Linked DNA regions of Lujinxingia sediminis. The protein of the gene in region 2 interacts with the protein of the main gene of each other region in a pairwise test. Links are inferred from orthologs where the notes say so. Each region holds a gene or a part of one and is shown on either strand. Other genes may lie near its edges.

Region 1 (9,383 bases), on a different replicon or contig from region 2:
CAGACGCAAAGCCAACGACGAGCCGCTACTCACCAAACGCATCACCAGTGAACTCGGGAACGTTAGCCCCATCATCGTCACCCCCGGCAACTGGTCCGACAGCGAGCTCCAATTCCAGGCCGAAAACGTCGCCACCCAGCTTGCCAACAACGGCGGATTCAACTGCAACGCCGCACGCGTCCTCATTACCCACAAGGACTGGCCCCAGCGCGAGACCTTTCTCAACACGCTCCGCGGCGTACTCAGCGACATCGACAAACGCGTCGCGTACTACCCCGGCGCCGAACAACGCTTTGACACCTTCATCAACGCCAACGACCAGGCCGAACTCTTCGGCCCCCGCGAAGACGGCATCCTCCCCTGGGGTCTCATACCCAACGTCCCGGCCGACGACACCGACAACGTTTGCTTCACCACCGAGTCCTTCTGCGGCGTGATGTGCGAGACCTCCCTCGACGCTGCCTCCCCCTCCGAGTTCCTCAAACACGCCACTGACTTCTGCAACGAGCGCCTCTGGGGCACCCTCAGCGCCTCCATCCTCATCGACCCTCGCACCCAGCGTTCAGAAGCTGCAGCCCTCGAACAGGCCATCGCCGAGCTGCGCTACGGAAGCGTTGTCGTCAACCACTGGCCTGCCGTCAGCTACGGCCTCGGCGTCACCCCCTGGGGCGCATTCCCCGGACACACCTACCAGGACATCGGCTCCGGCATCGGCGTCGTCCACAACACCTTCCTCTTCGACAAACCCGAGAAAAGTGTCATCCGTGGCCCCTTCAAGGCCTTCCCCAGGCCCCCCTGGTTCGTCACCACCAAAAACACCGCAAAAGTCGCCGAACGCCTCACCCGCTTCGAGCTCAACCCCGGTCTCGCCAGATTCGCCGGCGTCCTCACCCAGGCACTTCGCGGCTAAGCCTTACTCCGCAACACCCACCAGCACCCGGCCCCCCTCGACACGCACCGGATAACGACGCACGTCGTAGCGGGGGTCGCTCAGGCAATCTCCCGTGGTAAAATCAAACGCCCAGTCATGCCTCGGACACCGCACCTGGCACCCCTCAACCCGCCCCAGCCCCAGAAACCCACCGGCATGCGGGCAGCGATTCTCGATGCAGTGCACCTCATCCCCCAACCGAAAGAGCGCCAGACGCCTCACGCCCACAAACACAATCGTCCCCTCCCCTTCCTTCACCGCCTCGACATCCGACACGTCCACATATCGCGTCGCCTCTACCACCGGTCCTGCCACGTCGACTCCTTAACCTTTAGCTCCAACAAACCCTCAGAACTCACATGAAGAAAACTCCCCCATCACTCCCCGACTTACAAGCACGAGTTGACGCCTGGATCAACCAGTGGGACGAGGGCTACTTCAGCCCCCTCTCGAACCTCGCCAGGCTCACCGAAGAGCTCGGAGAACTCGCCCGCGCCATCAACCACCTCCATGGCGACAAGCCCCCCAAGTCCACCGAAGGCAAGGGAAACCCCGCCGAAGAGCTCGCTGACATGCTCTTTGTCATCCTGGCCCTGGCCAACTCCCTCGACATCGACCTCGACGAAGCCCTCAACCAGGTCTTTAAAAAATACGACGTTCGCGACGCCGGGCGTTTCACCCCGCGCTCTCCCTGAACGCAAGCACCTCATCCACACTCACCCCCCACCTCCTCGCCGCGCCGCCGCCTCGCGCTCCTGCGCAGCTACATCCGCGGCATACACGAAGTTGCGTACCCGCTCGTCCTCCGCGGCCGCAATGACCTGAGGCGGCCCGCAGGCAATAATCTCCCCTTTATGCAGCATCGCAATCACGTCCGCCGTACGAAACGCCGACGCCATATCGTGACTGATCACAATACTCGTCACGTCGAAGCTCTCCTGGACCTCCATGATCATCTCCTCCACATAGAGCGACATGATCGGGTCCTGCCCCGTGGTCGGTTCATCGTAAATCAAGAGCTCCGGCTCCGTTACCAGCGCACGTGCCAGACTCACCCGTTTCTGTTGACCGCTGGAAATCTGCACCGGTACCTGATCGGCGATCTCCATCAACTTTAGCTGCTCCAGCAGCCTGTCCGTCCGTTCGTGGGCCTCCTTGCGACTGCATACCCGACGCTCTACCAACGGAAACGCCACGTTCTCCCGCACGCTCATCGAGTCAAAGAGCGCTGCATGCTGAAAAAGCATCCCTACCTTCGTGCGCAACTCCCGCAAATCCCCTTCGCTGAGCTTCGAGAGATCCTGGCCAAAGACCTCCACCCTGCCCCGATCCGCCTTCAGCAACCCCAAGAGGTGCTTCATCATCACGCTCTTCCCGGAGCCCGACCCACCGATCAGCGTCGTCAACGTGCCCCTGGGCACCTCAAAATCAACCCCGCGCAGCACCTGATTGCTCTCCCAGCCCTTATGCACCCCCTTCATGCGCACGATCATCTCGGCCTTCTCCGCCCCGTCAGAAGCATGCACCTCGATCTGCGACTTGGCCTTCCCCCCGATTAACTCCTGAACCCGTGGGTCCTCACTCTCCCGAATCTCCTCCGGTCGCCCCACGCAAATGATCTTCCCCTCGGCCAATACAGCAACCTGGTCGGCGATGCGAAAGATCGTGGCCAGGTCATGGCTGATCAACACACTGGTCAGCGCGTACTTGCGCGTGATCTCCTCGATCAGCTTGTCCACAAACTCCATCATCACCGGATCAAGCCCGGTCGTAGGCTCATCAAAAAGCACAACCTCCGGGTTCGAGACAATCGCCCGAGCCAGACTTACCCTCTTCTTCATTCCCCCGGACAGTGTCGCCGGATACTGATCCAGGGCATGCCCCAGATCGAGGTCCTTAATGATGGTCTCGGCCAGCTCCTCGGCCTGCGCACGGGCCATCGCCCCGTGCTCCACCAGCGCAAACGCCACGTTCTCCCGCACCGTCAACGAGTCGAAGAGCGCGTAATTCTGAAACATCGTCCCCACCCGCTTACGCAGCCGGTCCAGCGCCTGATCCCCCAGCTTCGAGACATCCTGACCGAAGAGGCGCACCGTCCCCTTATCCGGCCTCAACAACCCGTTCATATGCTTGATCAACACACTCTTACCCGAGCCCGACGCCCCGATAATGATCGTGATCTTCCCCGGCATCACCTTCAGGCTCAGCCCCTTTAAGACATGATCATCACCAAAACTCTTGTACACATCGACAAGCTCGATGATCGGCTCGCCATCCCCCCCTTCCCACCGCGGCTCTCCGGGCAAGAGCAGATTCTCGCGATCGTCTGTCGCCTCAGCTTGCTCCGCCACGAACCAACCCCTTAGCCGTACGACGGCCGGTGAAAACTCACGTTAAAGAGCAGCCCGATCGCCACCATCATCGTCAACAGACTGCTCCCCCCATAGCTGAGCATCGGCAGAGTCAGCCCCACTACCGGCAACATCCCGGTCACCATCCCCAGATTGACCACCGTATGCCAGAAGAAGAGCGCCGCTACCCCCACCCCGACGAGCACCCCGTAACGATCCCGAGCTTTCCGAGACACATTGAGCGCCGCGGCAACGAACGCAAAGTACAACCCGAGCAAGAGGAGCATCCCCACAAAGCCACGCTCCTCCCCCCAGTTCGCAGCGATAAAGTCGTTCTCATGCTCCGGCACAAACCCCTTCTGAACCTGGGTGCCCTCTTCATGCCCCTTTCCCCATACCCGCCCCGAACCAAACGCGATCATCGACTGCCGAACCTGCCATGACTGCCCGTGGGTATCCGCGTCGAGATTCATAAACGACAGCACTCGATCGCGCTGATACTCCTTCAACCCAAACGCATATCCGAAAGGAAGCGCAATCACACCGGCCACCGCCAGAGCCACAACGCTCTGCCAGCGCACCCCCTCAAAGAGCACCATCGTCCCGAAGATCGCCAGGATCACCAGCGATGTCCCCAGGTCCGGCTGATTGAACACCCAGAACACCCCCGAGAGCACAATCGCCGTCGGCACCACAAGCTCTCGAAGCGAGTGACTCCCTTCCTTATTGCGATCGTTGAAGAAACGCGCGGTCACCACGATCACCGCCAGCTTCAACAATTCCGAAGGCTGCACCAGAAATGCCCCGAAGTTCAGCCAACGCTTCGACCCGTTGAGCTCCGTGCCAAAGAGCGCCACCGCCACCAGAAGCAGCACCACCGCCCCGAACCCCACGTAGGCCCAGCGCTGAAAAAATCGCGTGTGAATCACCGTAACCACCGTGATCGCCCCGAGCCCCACCATGTACCAGACCGCCTGGGCAAGGTGGAACGAAGCCGGTGAGTTCAGTGACGCATTGCGCAGGTTTAGGAGCCCCAACGCCGCCAGCAGGACCACAACGATCACCAGCGGCCACTCGATACGCTCGACCAGCGCTGCCGCACCTGTCTTAGCACCCATTCTCATGGCGCTTCCCCCGCCCGCTCCAGGGGAGCGCTTCCCAGCCTGACTTCCAGCGCATCGAAGCCCTGCTTGCGCGTCAGATAACGATCAAAGATCTCCATCGCCACCGGTGCCGCCTCCGCTCCGCCGTGCCCGGCGTGCTCCAGAAACACCACCAACACAAGCTCCGGATCATCATAGGGCGCATACGCCGCAAACCAGGCGTGGTCTCGAAGCCGAATCTCTTTATCACTGTTCGCAACCCGCACCGCTCCGAGCTTCGCGACCTGCGCAGTACCCGTTTTCCCGGCCACCTCGGCATGATCCAGCCGAAGCCGTGAGGCCGTTCCAATGTCGTCCTCCACCCCCATCCACAGACCACGACGCAGCACCTCCAGCGACTCCGCATCGATTCCCACCTTCTTCCTCACCCGGGGCTCATAAGCGAAGACCACATCACCGCTCTGGTTACGAATCTCCTCCACCATCCTCGGATAATACAGGTCACCGCCGTTGGCGATCGCGGCGTACGCCATCGCCACCTGCAACGGGGTCGTCAACGTGTCGCCCTGCCCCAGCACGGAGTTCAAATCCATCCCTCGAGTATACCCGTCCGGTCCGTACTGCCGATACCACTCGGTGTCCGGAATCCGCCCGGCAGACTCATGATTGATCGGCAAGCCCGTGCGCTCCCCAAACCCGAAACGGCGAGCAAACTCCGCCATTCGGTCCATCCCCATCTCTTCGGCCAGCTTGTAGAAGTAGACGTCGCAGGAGAGCGCCATCGACGTGTAAGCATCAACATCCCCGTGGCCCCCGCGCTTGTGACAGCGCCACCGCCGACCGCCAAAATGGTAGTATCCCGGGCAGTCCACCTCATCATGAGGCTCATAAATCCCGTCGTGCAGTGCCGCCCAGGTGCCCACGATCTTATAGACCGAGCCGGGGAAGTACGCGTTCACGCTTTTATCAAGCATCGGTTTAAAGGGGTCGTTGTCGCTGCGCATTTTCTCCATCGCCGAGAGCCGTCCCGACCAGGCGTTTGGATTGAAGTGAGGCTTGCTATAGAGCCCCCTCACAGAGCCGTCCCGCGGGTCCACCGCCACCACCGCCCCGGCTGCGTATCGCCTCATCGCCTCATCGATGATAACCATCAGGTCAGCATCCAACGTCGAGACAACGTCTCGACCCGCCACCGGCTCAATACGCTGGTACTCCCCGATGAGAAAACGCGTCTGCGATTCCCCCTGGCGGTTGCCCCGCGCGTCGACCACCACGCGGTCCAACCCCGGCGATCCATGAAGTACTTCTTCAAAGGCGCTCTCCAGCCCCATCCGACCGACTCGGTCCCCGGAACGGTAGCCGTAGGCTCGAAGATTCCGCAGCTCATCGCGGCCCACCTCGGCCACAAACCCCACCGCATGGCCCCCGACATGGTGCAGCGGATAGTGCCGATGCGCCGTCGCCCGAACCTCAATGCCGGGAAGGCGCAAGCGGTCCTCCTCCAGACGCGCGACCTCCAGGCGCGGGACATCCCGCCGTAGAAGCACCTCACCGCGATTCGACTCGACCATCCCGCGAATCCGTGCGAGCTCCGCCTCCGAAAGGTTCATGTAACGCTTGAGCAACGCATAGGCCTCCTCGTCAGCGTGACGCCGAAAGATATGCGGCACCATATACACATCAAACGAGGGGCGATTCTCGGCCAGAGCCACACCGTAGCGATCCAGGATACGACCCCGCGGTGCCGACACCTCCACCTGACGAATAATGTTCTCGGTGGCAGCCCGGTAGTAGCGCTCCCCCTCGATCACCTGAATCTGCCACAGGCGCAGCGCGATTATGCCAAACGCCACCAGCACGATCGCCAGTGTCCAGCCATAGCGAGCGCCATACTCCGCCAGTTCTCCGTGCCTCCCCCGAGTTGGAAGGTCGCCTAATGCCATCTGCTCGCCTGCACATCGGTCCTCGCCAGAGGCGTCAAGACCGGAACTCCAACACGTTACGCCCACGACGAGGATCCATCAAACGATCCAGCCGCCCGAACACTCGCCCCACCACAAGCGTCGCAAGCGCTGTCGCAAAGCAACTCGTCCACATCTGCCAGGCGATCGAAGCCATCACGCGCTCACCCGACTCCGAGAGCGTGAGCACCAGCAGCATCACCAGACTCTGCACAAGCGTCGCCAGCCCCGCCACAATTCCCCGGGACAGCCCCCAACTCCCCTGCACCCTCCCCCTGAAGAGCTGCATCAGAAAAAACACCACCACCAGCCCGAGGCTGTAGATCCCGCCAACCCCGCCCACCAGCCACTCGATCGGCCAGAGCAGCAGCAAGAGCGCCACGCCTCCGGCAACCATCGTGCGCTCCAGCCCCAGATACACCACCACCGAGATCGCCAGCTGAGGCACCAACCACTCCCCAAACCAGCCCCCGACCGCCCCCTGGATCACCAGCATCAGCCAGGCCACCACGACCACCATCAGAGTCGGCATCCTGACTACTCCGCCCCGGCGATCACAAAGACTTCCTCAAGCCGTGAGAAGTCCACAGACGGCGAAATGACCGCCTCTTGAAACAGACCCCGCTGCGACTCTTGAACTTCCCCGACCGTCCCCACGACCAGCTCTCGCGGAAAGATCCCGCCCATCCCGCTGGTCACCATCACATCGCCCACCACCACCTCGTCGCGCTCCGAGAGATATGAGATCCGCCCCTGATAGTCCCGCTCATGTCCCAGCCCTTCGACCACTCCCTGCGCACGGTTGCGCTGGCTGACGACATCGATGCGACTGCGTGGATCCGAGACGATCACCACATCAGCATAGCCCTCAAAGACCTGGTGCACCTGCCCCACAACCCCCTGCGCGCTCACCACCGGCATCCGGGGCTCCAGCTTCACATCAGCGGCGATCTCCACCTTCAAGACCCGGAAGAACGGAGACGTATCGCGCGCAATCACGCGCGCCGGAATCAGGTTATATTCGGGATGGCGCTCACGAAACCCGACGAGCTCGCGCAGCCGCCCGTTCTCCTGAAGCACACCGATCAGCCGCGTGTTCTCTTCGCGCAGACGATCGACCTCCTCCCGAAGCTGCTCATTCTCCTCGCGAAGTTCACTCGACCCGGCCCCACCGAAGAGGCCCGTAACGCCGATCAACCCGCTTATTTTCGACTGAGTCCACCCCATCGGCACCGCGGCATAGCGGGCTGGCGCCCCGACAGTCTTGCCGGGTGTCGCCCCCGCGGATGTCGCGAACATCACCAGCGGCACCAACAGCAGCGCCATCGCCACAACCTTTCGACGATGATGTTCTAGCCATGCGAGCAACATCTGTAGGCTCACGCTTCAGACGACGGGATTAGGCGAAGAGGCGACACCGACCGTATCAATACGAGTGGTCGGCAACCTCACTGAGCAGCTCCATCTCATCGAGAGCCTGGCCACTTCCAAGCACCACCGCCGACATCGGATCGTCGGCAATCAGTACCGGAAGACCGGTCTCCTCGCGGATGAGAATGTCCAGATTCTTGAGCAGCGCACCCCCACCTGCAAGCACAATCCCCTTATCGACGATATCAGCACTGAGTTCAGGAGGCGTGCGCTCCAGCGCGATGCGCACAGCCTCTACAATCGCATTGATCGGCTCTTGCAGCGCGTCGCGGATCTCATCGGAATTGACCTCCAGGGTCTTGGGCAGCCCGGCTACCAAATCGCGCCCTTTGACCTCCATCGTCATCACATCCTCGGTCGGGTAGGCCGTACCGATGGTGCACTTGATCATCTCGGAGGTCCGCTCACCGATGAGCAGGTTATATTTGCGTTTCATATGCTGGATGATCGCCTCATCCATTTTATCACCGCCGACGCGCGCCGACTGCGAATACACAATCCCGGAGAGGCTGATCACAGCAACCTCCGTCGTACCCCCGCCCACATCGACGATCATATTGCCGGAGGGTTCCGCAATCGGAAGCCCGGCCCCGATCGCGGCGGCCATCGGCTCCTCGATCAGATACACATCGCGAGCGCCAGCCTGCAGCGCCGACTCCCGAACCGCCCGCTTTTCCACCTCGGTGATGCCATAAGGCACACAGATGATAACCCGTGGGGAGTAGAGCTTACGACGGTTATGCGCCCTACCCATAAAGTAGCGCAGCATCGCCTCGGTGATTTCAAAGTCGGCAATCACGCCATCTTTCATCGGGCGAATCGCTACGATGCTACCGGGCGTGCGCCCGAGCATCTCTTTGGCAACGCGCCCCACCGCCTTAACGCGTTTTCCTCCACGCGCATCGCGCTGCACTGCCACGACCGACGGCTCAGAGCATACGATGCCCTTGCCCTTGGCATACACAAGGGTATTGGCCGTGCCCAGATCGATGGCCAGATCATCGCTGAAGAGGCCGAGGAGCTTGTTGAACATTCGCCTTTCCTGTAGGTGACGTGCTTTAACGGTCGACCCGCCACGTGGGAGCCGACCCGCGCCCTTCACACGGCGCGCAAGCAGCCCGTCTGCTAACAAAGATCGTTAAAGTAACACAAGCGAAAAGACCACCATCACCACCTCGCTCCGGGCGGCGCCTGCATGACTGCTACACCGCGTCACAGGCCCTTCCATCACGAGCGCGGCGAGCTTGCCAACCGGATCCCGACTCGTTAACATCCCCCGCCTTGAGCCGCCCGGCGGAATTGAACCTTTCGCACCAGGCATTGATTCCGTCTGCACTGGTGTGCGCGCCTTGTCTCGGAGACGCGAGCGCGTCGTCGGCCCTCGTTAAGAATTGTCGCAGGAGTTACTTCCCCATGCTCGATCAAATGCGCCGCTCCACCAAAAGTGGCTTCTCTTACATCCTCGTCGGTCTCTTGATCGTCGTCTTCGCGGTCTTCTTCGGCGCCCCTGCCGACGGCTGCCGCCCCTCGGGCTCCCGCGCGCTGATGGCAAGCGTCGATGGCACCGACATCTACACCGAAGATGTCAACGTCATCTACAACCGCT
Region 2 (9,537 bases):
GCCCGGCGCGCAGCCCTGCACGTCGCGCCCTGGGCATCTCCATGTGGATGGGCCTCGGCGCGCTCTGGGTGAGCTGGTTTCTGGGCTGGTCGATCGAGCACGCGCTGCTGGGTGCCTTCAGCGTAGGCGGCGCCTTCTCGGTGGCGCTGATGCTGGTGAATCGACCGCAAAAGATGGCGCGTTACGAGGTGAGCCGGGCCTTCGAAACCATCGCAAGGGCCGGGGCTCGGCGAGGTCTGGAGCGCCGTGACGATGAGGGCCCCCAGCGCTATCTGGAGCGCGTGGCAGCGAGTCTGGATGAGGCCGGCCGAGGGCATGTCGAGGCGTTTCAGAGGCGCTACCTCAACGTGCGTTTTGGGGGTGGTCCCTACGGCCCGGCGCAGGCGCGCGAGCTCCGCCGCCATGCCCGTCAGGTGGTCCTGGCGCTACGGCGCGCCGCTCGCTGAGACTCCGACATCCAGCGCTCAAATCGGAACGGGAACCGACGCCACGATCGACTCGATAAGCGCCTCACTCCGCCCTCGGTCTTGCCCCCCCGACGTCATGCTCAGACGGTGGGCCAGAGTGGGCACGAAAAGCTCTCTGGCATCATCGGGAACCGCGAAGGTTCGACCTTCCATCAGCGCAATCGCCCGCACTCCTCGCATCATCGCGAGCACGCCGCGGGTGCTTACCCCGACCCGGATTTGATCGTGGGTGCGCGTCCGCTCGACGACTTCGAGGACGTAGTCCACCAGGCTCTCCTCCACGTGCACCCGGGAGGCCATACTCTGGACCGCGCGCAACGCGTCACTGCTACAGACCGCCTCCAACGCCTGCACCGGCTCGACCATGCCGCGCTCCATGATGATCGCGCGCTCCACGTCGCGGCGTGGATAACCGATGGAGAGGCGCATCATAAAGCGGTCAAGCTGACTCTCGGGAAGCGGGTAGGTGCCGTGATGGTCGAGGGGGTTCTGCGTGGCCAGCACCAGAAAAGGATCGGGCAACTCGTAGGTCGTATCGTCAACGCTCACTCGCCCCTCGCTCATCGCCTCCAGCAGGGCCGACTGAGTGCGCGGGGTGGTGCGGTTGATCTCGTCAGCGAGCACAAGGCCGTTGAAGATCGGTCCGGGCCGAAAGGTGAAGGCCTCGCGGGACTGCGAGAAGACGGAAACCCCGACGATATCCCCCGGCAAAAGGTCGCTCGTGAACTGCACGCGTTGAAAGCTCAACCCCAGGCTCCTGGCGAGCGCCAGAGCCAGGGTCGTCTTACCCACCCCCGGAACGTCTTCGAGCAACACATGCCCGCGAGCAATCGCACTGGCTACCGTCCATCGTACCGCCTGCTCTTTGCCCCGAAACACACTGGAGACGTTTTGCACAAGATCCGCGGCAATGCGCGATGCAGCCTCCGGACTCATCACCTCGGTCGACTGTGGGGGTAGAGCGTCGGCGCTCATAGTACTCCTGACTCAATGGATCGATCGCGGCAGCGCGCCACAGGGCTTTCAGGGGACGCAATCTGGGAACGAAACGTAACAAGGCCAGCCCGGCTTTGCTACGCGCGAAATCCTCGCAGAGGCGCTTGCCGGATGGGAGCGAGGACGTAGTTTGAGAGCGTCGCGACGATTCCTTGCGACGGCATCAGCGTTCATTCCGGGGGGAAGAGCATGTTCCGCACATCCTTCGTAACGATCCTTTTCTGTTGGGTGGCCATTGCGCTTGTCTCCTGCGTGGAGGCAACAGGCACGTCCCGACTCAAGCTGGAACCTCGCCAGCTCGAGCTTGAAGCCGCTCCGGGCCAGTCGCACGTGGTGCGGATCGTCATTGAGAACCAGCGCGACCACACCCAGACCTACGCCCTGGGCGCCTCGACTCCACATGTCGTGCCTTCACCGTCGCGGGTGACGCTGCCCGGCTACACAAGCGCCGAGGTAAAGGTAGAGGTTCGCTGCCCGACATCACCGGGGGGCTACACGCACGAGCTTGAGGTTCGCGCGCTTCATCAAGGAAGCCTCGATGTGCTTCCCATCACCATGATGTGCGTCTCTCCTGAAACCCAACACGCCACCCTGCGCGTAGGCCTTAACGGCCTTCCCGAAGGCGTGGCAACGCCGGCAATGCTGCTCGCGCCGACGGGAGAACGCATTCCACTGAAAGCCGACACAAACCCACATAGCCTTCCGCCGGGAAGCTATCGATTACGTGTTCCCGACATTGCCGCTGCAGGAAAACGCTTCGTTCCCGATCTTCGGGAGGTCGACGTTCAACTTCTGCCTGGAGGTCTTCACGAAGTCGTCCTGTCCTTCGTGCCCGCGCCCGGTGAGCAGGCCGCCAAAGTGCAAGTATCTCCGCAGGGGCTACCCGACGGCGCCTCGATGACCATTGCGCTGCGCGCCGCCAATGGAGCCGCCATCGCGCTGAGCCCAGACCGCGTCGTGGAAGGGCTGCCTGCGGGAACCTACACGCTGACCTACAGCTGGGCCCATGGCACCCTGCCTGAGGGCTCGCCCTGGCTGGGCCGTCCTCTTCCCGCACAGCACATCCTCGAACTCACCGAGAGAAGCCGCATCGAGCTCCGACCGACCTTCGTCGATGCCCGCACCATCACCTCTTCGCTCGACCGCGGCGAAGACAGCCTCCGGCGCGCCATCGCAGAAGCCCTCGATGGCACCACGCTCTACCTGCCGGACACGCTCGACCCACTGGTGTTGGAAGACGTCATCCTCATCGACAAAGATCTCGTCGTCGTGGGAAGCGGCCCCAAACACAGCGTCCTCACCACCCACGCACAGACCGGGGCATTTAACGTCGAAGCAGGACACACCCTGACCCTGGCGCGCCTCACTCTGCAGAACGCGGCCAGCCCGGATGCACCGGCGATTCACTCCCAGGGCCATGTGGAACTCTACGACGTGGGCTTTCAGAACAACGTCAGCGAGCGCGCGCCTGCCGCACTCGCTGTACAAGCCAGCCTCATCGCCAATGATCTCATCATGGTCGGCAACCGCAGCGCTCAGAGCACCGGCGGGATCTGGGTGGGCCCCGACGGTCTCGCCATGGTCAGTCACCTTCAGGCCATCGACAATCAGGGAAGACACGGGGGGGCGATCGCCAACGAGGGTGAACTCATGCTGGCAGACGGGCAGTTCACACTCAATCAGGCCGATGAGGGCGGCGCGGTCTACAACACCGGTCGACTCCGTGGTGAGCGGTTGTCGCTCTGGTACAACCGCACCCGCGCTATGGCTGGCCCCGGAGGCGCCATCAGCTCGCGGACCTACGCGCACCTCTCGCATACGACCTTTGGCTCCAACCTGGCCCGGGTTGGCGGGGCGCTGAGCACTCGTGGCGATGTGACGATCGCCTGGGCGACCTTCTACGCCAACCTCGCTGATCGCGCGCCTGACACGCATGCCACTTCCGAAGCGAGTCTGCGCATCGAGGGAAGTCTCTTCTTCCGAAAAAGCGTCGATAATATTAATTATGAAAACTCAACTCATTCAAGCGAACGCTTCAACGTCACTGTGGATCCCGACACGGCACGCATCGGATATCGGCAGGGGCTGGCCGACACGGTTCTCCCGGCCGACGTCGCCCCCCTTAGCGCCACCACGCTCGCTCCGGAACACTGCGCCCTGCTGCGCTCTTCCCCCACCACGCTGGACCAACTCGGCACCCCCAGGCCCCCCTCTTCGCACTGCACCCCGGGTGCCATTGAGCCCTTCTTCTCGCCACCGCTCATCGACACGCTCAACCCGGGCCTCCGCGCTTCGACCCCACATACAGGACTCTTTCTCTCGCACCAGGGGCAGACCTACCACTTCCAGAACGCCTTTCGTCGCGAGCATCCCCTGCATCTGGCCGGCGGCCATCTGCGAACCCGCTTCGCTCCCTCGCAACGCATCTGCCACGCCTCCGTCCTTGTCACCTCTCCCACAGAGGTGCTGCCAACCCTGAGCATGGCAACCACTCCAGCCACACAGCCCGCCACCGCCTCGCCCCTGGGGCAGGGTCGATGGCGCTACGAGCTGTTTAGCCCGACCCCCATCTCGGAGTTGCACCTGACGACGAACGCTTCGGATCTGGCCATCCTGGAGATCCAGGCCAGCGATCGGGGATGCACATCGCCCCCCACCCTTGACACCCTACCCCCGCCATCTAATCTGCCCGAGGACTCCCCCTCGCCGCCCTGATCCCCGGCACCTGACCCGGCCATCTTTGGGCGGGACACCCCACGCCCGGAGCAGGGAATGCGACAGGTCGCGCACCGGGTTTTCCCGGTGCCCCCTCGGCCCCCAGGACGAAGTTATGGCCCGATCCCGACGCTCTTCCAAACGCTCAAAATCCCGTCGTTCCGGCGGCAGCCGCCTGGCGTCTCTCTTTAAATGGATGATCATCCTCATCATCCTGGCCGGGCTCGCCGGCGTCGCCGGACTTGCCGGCATCTTCTACTACTTCGGGCGTGATCTTCCCGAGATCCTCAAGCGAGAAGACTACAACCCTCCCCAGGTTTCGCAGGTCTTTGCTGCAGAGGGTGAGCTTATCGCCGAGTTTCATAAACCCGGCGAACGTCGCACACTCGTTGCCCTCGACCGCATTCCCCCGGTGGTTCAGAACGCGTTTATGGCCGCCGAAGACGCCGAGTTCATGACACACTCCGGCGTCGATTACATCGGCCTGGTGCGCGCGGTGTATTACGCGCTTCGCTACGATCAGGGCATGCGCGGCACCTCGACGATCACGCAGCAGACCATCAAAAACCTCATGCTCACACCGGAGCGCGCCTACGAGCGTAAGATCAAAGAGATGATCCTCGCGCGCGAGCTCGAAAAGAACCTCACCAAAGAGGACATCCTCTACCTCTACCTCAACACCATCTACCTGGGGCACGGCACCCACGGTGTCGAAGAAGCCGCTCAGCATTACTTCGGCAAGAGTGTCAGCGAGCTCAACGTCCAGGAGGCCGCTCTTATCGCCGGACTCACCTCGGGCCCGGAGGCCAACACCCCCTTCCGCAACATGGAGGGGGCGATGGCCCGGCGATCCTACGTGCTTCGCCAACTCTGGGAGAAGGGCTTCATTGAGGAGGGCGTCTACCGCGAAGCCGACGCTACCGAGATCGAGATCATACCCCGCTCGCAATCCAAACCCCACCTGGGTAGCGCCCCGTACTTTGTTGAACACATCCGTCGCGACCTCATTGAGCGCTACGGTGAAGAGAAGGTCTACGCCGGAGGCCTGCGCATCCACACCACCGTCGATCTCGACATGCAGATGGCCGCTGAGCGCGCCGCACGCCAGGGATTGCGCACCTACGACCAGCGCCGTGGCTACTTCAAACCCAAACGCCGCCTGAAAGAAAACGACATCGCCAAGCACGTCGCCCAAAACCATGAAGAACACGGCGGCACGCTGCGCCCCTCTCAGGTGTACGAAGGCGTGGTGACAGGCGTCGACACCGACGAAGAGCGCGTCGACCTGCAAATCGGCCAGGTCAAGGCAACGCTCGCACTCGATCCGCGCACGCGCATCCTCGGGGAAGGCCCCGATGCCAAAACCATCGACGAGGTCTTTGCCCGCGGCGATGTTCTACGCGTGCAACCTCTGGCCGAGGTGGGTCCGGACAACACCGACCCGGTCCTGGTGCGTTTTGAAACCAGCGCCGAGGTCGCGCTCGTCGCTATCGATCCGGTCACACGCGAGGTTCGTGCGCTGGTGGGGGGCTACGACTTCAACACCAACAAGTACAATCACGCGTTGCAGGCGCGCCGCCAGACCGGGTCCTCGTATAAGCCTCTGGTCTATGCCGCAGCACTCGAAGCCAAAGTCATCACCCCGGCCACCATCTACCTCGACAGCCCCACCGTCTATCAGCTGCCCGGCGGCGAGAGCTGGTCGCCGCGCAACTCCGACGGCAAGTGGCGCGGCCCGATCAGCGCGCGTGAAGGCCTCGCAGCCAGCCGCAACGTCGTCTCTGTGCGAGTGCTCGACGACCTCACGCTCCCCAAAGCAATCGACTTCGCCAAACGCATCGGGATCGAAAGTCCAATCGTCGACAACTACACCATGGTGATGGGCTCGAGTGAGATGCCGCCCATTGAGATCACCAATGCTTACGCCACCTTCGCCGCGGGCGGCCAGCTTGCAGAGCCTCGCTACCTGCGCCGGGTGGAGTCGGCCGGCGGCGATCGCGATCTTTTCCAGACCCACGCTGAGCCCGTGCTCGCTCCGGAGGTCGCCTACCTGACGACCTCCATGCTCCAGAGCGCAGTCGAGGGCTATGTCGATAGCAAAGGCAACCAGCGCGGCGGCACCGCAGGCCTACTCAAGGCCGTCGGGCACCCGGTGGCCGCAAAGACCGGCACGACCAACGACAGCCGCGATGCCTGGCTGGTTGGCTACACCCCTGACCTGGTCGTCGGGGCCTGGGTTGGCTTTGGTGACAACCGCTCGCTGGGGCCGCGTCAGTACGGCGGCACGGTCGCTGGTCCGATCTTCCGCGACTTCCTCATCGACGCACTCGAAGGTCACGACGGACCCCAGACCTTCGAGCCCCCGGTCACCGGCATCACCACGGCGCTGATCGATCCCATCTCCGGGAAACTCGCTCGCTCCGAGGCCGAAGGTTTTGAGGAAGTCTTCCTGGTCGGCACCGCTCCTACGGACTATGCGCCCCGCCAGGAAGAGGATTCTGGCGAGAGCTTTCTCTTTGAGCAGTTCCAATAAGGCGAAATCCGGCTTAGAAGCCCCCGCTGATCCACCGCCCGGCGCGGGCGCCGCCGATCACCATCTCAAACGCCGAGATGCTCACGACCGCGAGCAGTACCCACCGAACCCATTGGCCGGCATGAGGCCAGCGGACCATCATCCGCGCGCCAGGCCACCCTCCGGTGCCCTGCCCCCGGCGCGACCACCAACCCGGCCGGCCAGTTGACCTGGCCCCGGGTGATAAAGATCGGCAACGAGGCCAGTGTAAACACGCTCACCGCCACACGTTTAAGCGCGTTGGCACGCGCAACGTCTTTGCCGAGCACCATCACCATCGCCATCAAGAGCAGCACGCCGACTCCGGCCTGTAAAAACCCTCCCCAGATGCCGACGGCAACCAACAGCAGCGCACGCGCCGTGGCGAAGCCTTCTTTGCGTGCGTCCCCTCCCTGACGCCTCCACCTCTGGGGTCGAGTCCGGCCAGAACCACCAGCGGCCACATCTCCACGCTGAGCTCCATCGGCCCCCCTGGCGTTGCAATCTTTTGCAAGTGAAATTTTTGGGCATCGTCGCAATCCGCATTACAACCAGAACGTCGGGCAACCGACGATCCCCCTCAATGCCCGGCCCGGGCTGCCACCCTGGCCGGACACGCTTCCCGAAGCCACGGACGGCAACAGGAGCAACAATGCGACAGATTCTCTGCACATTCAAAACGCCCGACGACTACTTCGAGCAGCTGAAACGCTACAACGAGCACTCCCGCCACGGCGACACGCTTGCCTTCCTGGGAGCGTTCGGACTTCGTGATGGCGAAGTTGTGCGCGTGGGCATCATCGTCGAGAGCTGTCAGCAACGCACCGATCTGCATATGCGCATCGTTGAACGACGCCCTTCCCGCGTCGGTGCCGAGCGCGGTGCCCCCTGGCGCTACCAGGCGGTTGTCACTACCGAGGATGCCATCTGGCTTCAGATGTTCTCCTCGAAGATGGTGACGCTTAAACGCGTCGGTCATCAGTCGGCTTAACCCCAAAGCCCCAGGCTCGGGTCCAATGGCCCCGAGCACCCCACAAAAAAAGCCCCCGGAGCGCCTACTCCGGGGGCTTTTTTATGTAGCTTTGACGAGCTTACTTACGTTTGCGCAGGCTGTGGTTGAGCTCGGCCTTACGCAGACGAATGGAGGTCGGCGTGATCTCCACGTACTCATCGGCCTCGATAAACTCGATGGCCTTCTCCAGCGTCATCGAGACCGGCGGAGAGAGAATCAGCGCATCATCGCTTCCCGAGGAGCGCATGTTGGAGAGCTGCTTCTTTTTGTTGGGGTTCACAACCAGGTCATTATCACGGCTGTGCAGACCGATGATCTGACCGTCATAAACCGCCTCACCGGCACCCACGAAGAGCGTGCCGCGATCCTGCAGGTTGAAGAGCGCGTACGCAGTGGTATCACCCCGCTCCAGCGCGATCAGCACACCGTTACGCGAGCTCAAGAGCTCACCGCGGAAGGGCTCGTAACCGGCGAAGTTGGTGTACATGATGCCCGTGCCACGGGTATCGGTCAGGAACTCCGAGCGGTACCCGAAGAGCCCGCGCGACGGCACCCTGAACTCCAGGCGCTGGGTGTTGTCGCTGTTGACATCCAGACGCACAAGCTCGCCCTTACGCTCACTGAGCTTCTGAATGACCGTCCCGGCGTAATCCTGCTCGGTTTCGACGATGACCTCTTCGATCGGCTCGAGCTTTTTACCGTTCTCGTCTTCGCGATAGATGACGCGCGGCTGCGAAACCTGCATCTCGAACCCCTCGCGTCGCATCTGCTCGATGAGAATCGAGAGGTGAAGCTCACCACGACCCGAGACGATAAACGCATCGTTGTTCTCGGTTGGCTCCACCTTGAGCGCCACGTTCTGCTCAAGCTCACGGTCCAGACGCTCGCGAATCTGGCGACTGGTCAGGTACTTGCCCTCCGTACCTGCAAAGGGCGAGTTGTTGATCATGAGCACCATCGAGACGGTGGGCTCATCAATGGCGATCATAGGCAGCGGGTTGACCGCGTCCGGCGAGCAGATGGTCTCACCGGGCAGAATGCCCTCCAGACCGGCCACCGCCACGATGTCGCCAGCACTGACTTCTTCGCGATCGACGCGGTCCAGCCCCTTGAAACCAAAGAGCTTGGTGATGCGAGCGCCAACCTGCTCACCGTTGATCTGGCAACGCACCACACGATCACCGATGCGCATCTTGCCGCTGAAGACGCGACCGATCGCCACACGCCCGAGGTACTCGTCGTACTTCAGCGTGGCGACCTGCATCTGCAGCGGGCCTTCGGGATCATCCTTGGGCGGGTCCACATACTCGACGATCGCTTCGAGCAGCGGGCGCATGTCGGTGGACTCGTCCTCGAGTTCTTTTTTGGCAAATCCACCCAGGCCGGAGGCGTAGACCACCGGGAAGTCGAGCTGCTCGTCGTTGGCCTCCAGATCCCCGAAGAGATCGAAGACCATGTTGAGCACGGCGTCGGGGCGGCCGTTGGGGCGGTCGATCTTGTTGATGACCACCACCGGTTTAAGCCCGAGCTCCAGCGACTTGCGCAGCACGAACTTCGTCTGCGGCATCGGGCCCTCAAACGCGTCGACAAGCAGGAGCACCGAGTCGACAAGTTTGAGCACACGCTCAACTTCACCACCGAAGTCAGCGTGGCCCGGGGTGTCAATGATGTTGATGCGGTAGCCTTCCCAGTCAATGGCCGTGCACTTGGCCACGATGGTAATGCCACGCTCTTTCTCCAGATCGTTGGAGTCCATCGCACGTACGGCCAGCTCCCTGTGGCCCGCGATGGTATTG

Evidence for each region.
Region 1: the proteins of EA187_RS11490 (region 2) and mrdA interact in binary tests that used the Escherichia coli proteins (3 or more experiments, as listed by UniProt). The link is inferred for Lujinxingia sediminis from one-to-one orthologs.

Annotation. Positions count from the first base shown.
Region 1 is NZ_SADD01000001.1:1,025,443-1,034,825, reverse strand. Bases 3,866-6,758 are described here. They hold mrdA (penicillin-binding protein 2), read right to left. Parts: upstream 6,329-6,758; coding sequence 4,403-6,328; downstream 3,866-4,402. Other genes in these bases: EA187_RS04215 (hypothetical protein), read right to left, coding at 6,363-6,758; rodA (rod shape-determining protein RodA), read right to left, coding at 3,866-4,406. Outside these bases: EA187_RS04245 (aldehyde dehydrogenase family protein), read left to right, coding at 1-910; EA187_RS04240 (Rieske (2Fe-2S) protein), read right to left, coding at 914-1,246; EA187_RS04235 (nucleotide pyrophosphohydrolase), read left to right, coding at 1,291-1,626; EA187_RS04230 (ABC transporter ATP-binding protein), read right to left, coding at 1,648-3,282; more of rodA, read right to left, coding at 3,294-3,865; more of EA187_RS04215, read right to left, coding at 6,759-6,878; rod shape-determining protein MreC, read right to left, coding at 6,884-7,717; EA187_RS04205 (rod shape-determining protein), read right to left, coding at 7,773-8,810; EA187_RS04200 (peptidylprolyl isomerase), read left to right, coding at 9,191-9,383. UniProt on the Escherichia coli protein: Catalyzes cross-linking of the peptidoglycan cell wall. Responsible for the determination of the rod shape of the cell. Is probably required for lateral peptidoglycan synthesis and maintenance of the correct diameter during lateral and centripetal growth.
Region 2 is NZ_SADD01000005.1:272,633-282,169, reverse strand. What follows is about bases 3,956-7,002. They hold EA187_RS11490 (penicillin-binding protein 1A), read left to right. Parts: upstream 3,956-4,293; coding sequence 4,294-6,711; downstream 6,712-7,002. Other genes in these bases: EA187_RS11485 (sulfite exporter TauE/SafE family protein), read right to left, coding at 6,777-7,002; EA187_RS11495 (COG1470 family protein), read left to right, coding at 3,956-4,178. Outside these bases: EA187_RS11505 (transglutaminase TgpA family protein), read left to right, coding at 1-446; EA187_RS11500 (AAA family ATPase), read right to left, coding at 465-1,442; more of EA187_RS11495, read left to right, coding at 1,653-3,955; more of EA187_RS11485, read right to left, coding at 7,003-7,193; EA187_RS11480 (hypothetical protein), read left to right, coding at 7,382-7,720; translational GTPase TypA, read right to left, coding at 7,821-9,537. UniProt on the Escherichia coli protein: Cell wall formation. Synthesis of cross-linked peptidoglycan from the lipid intermediates.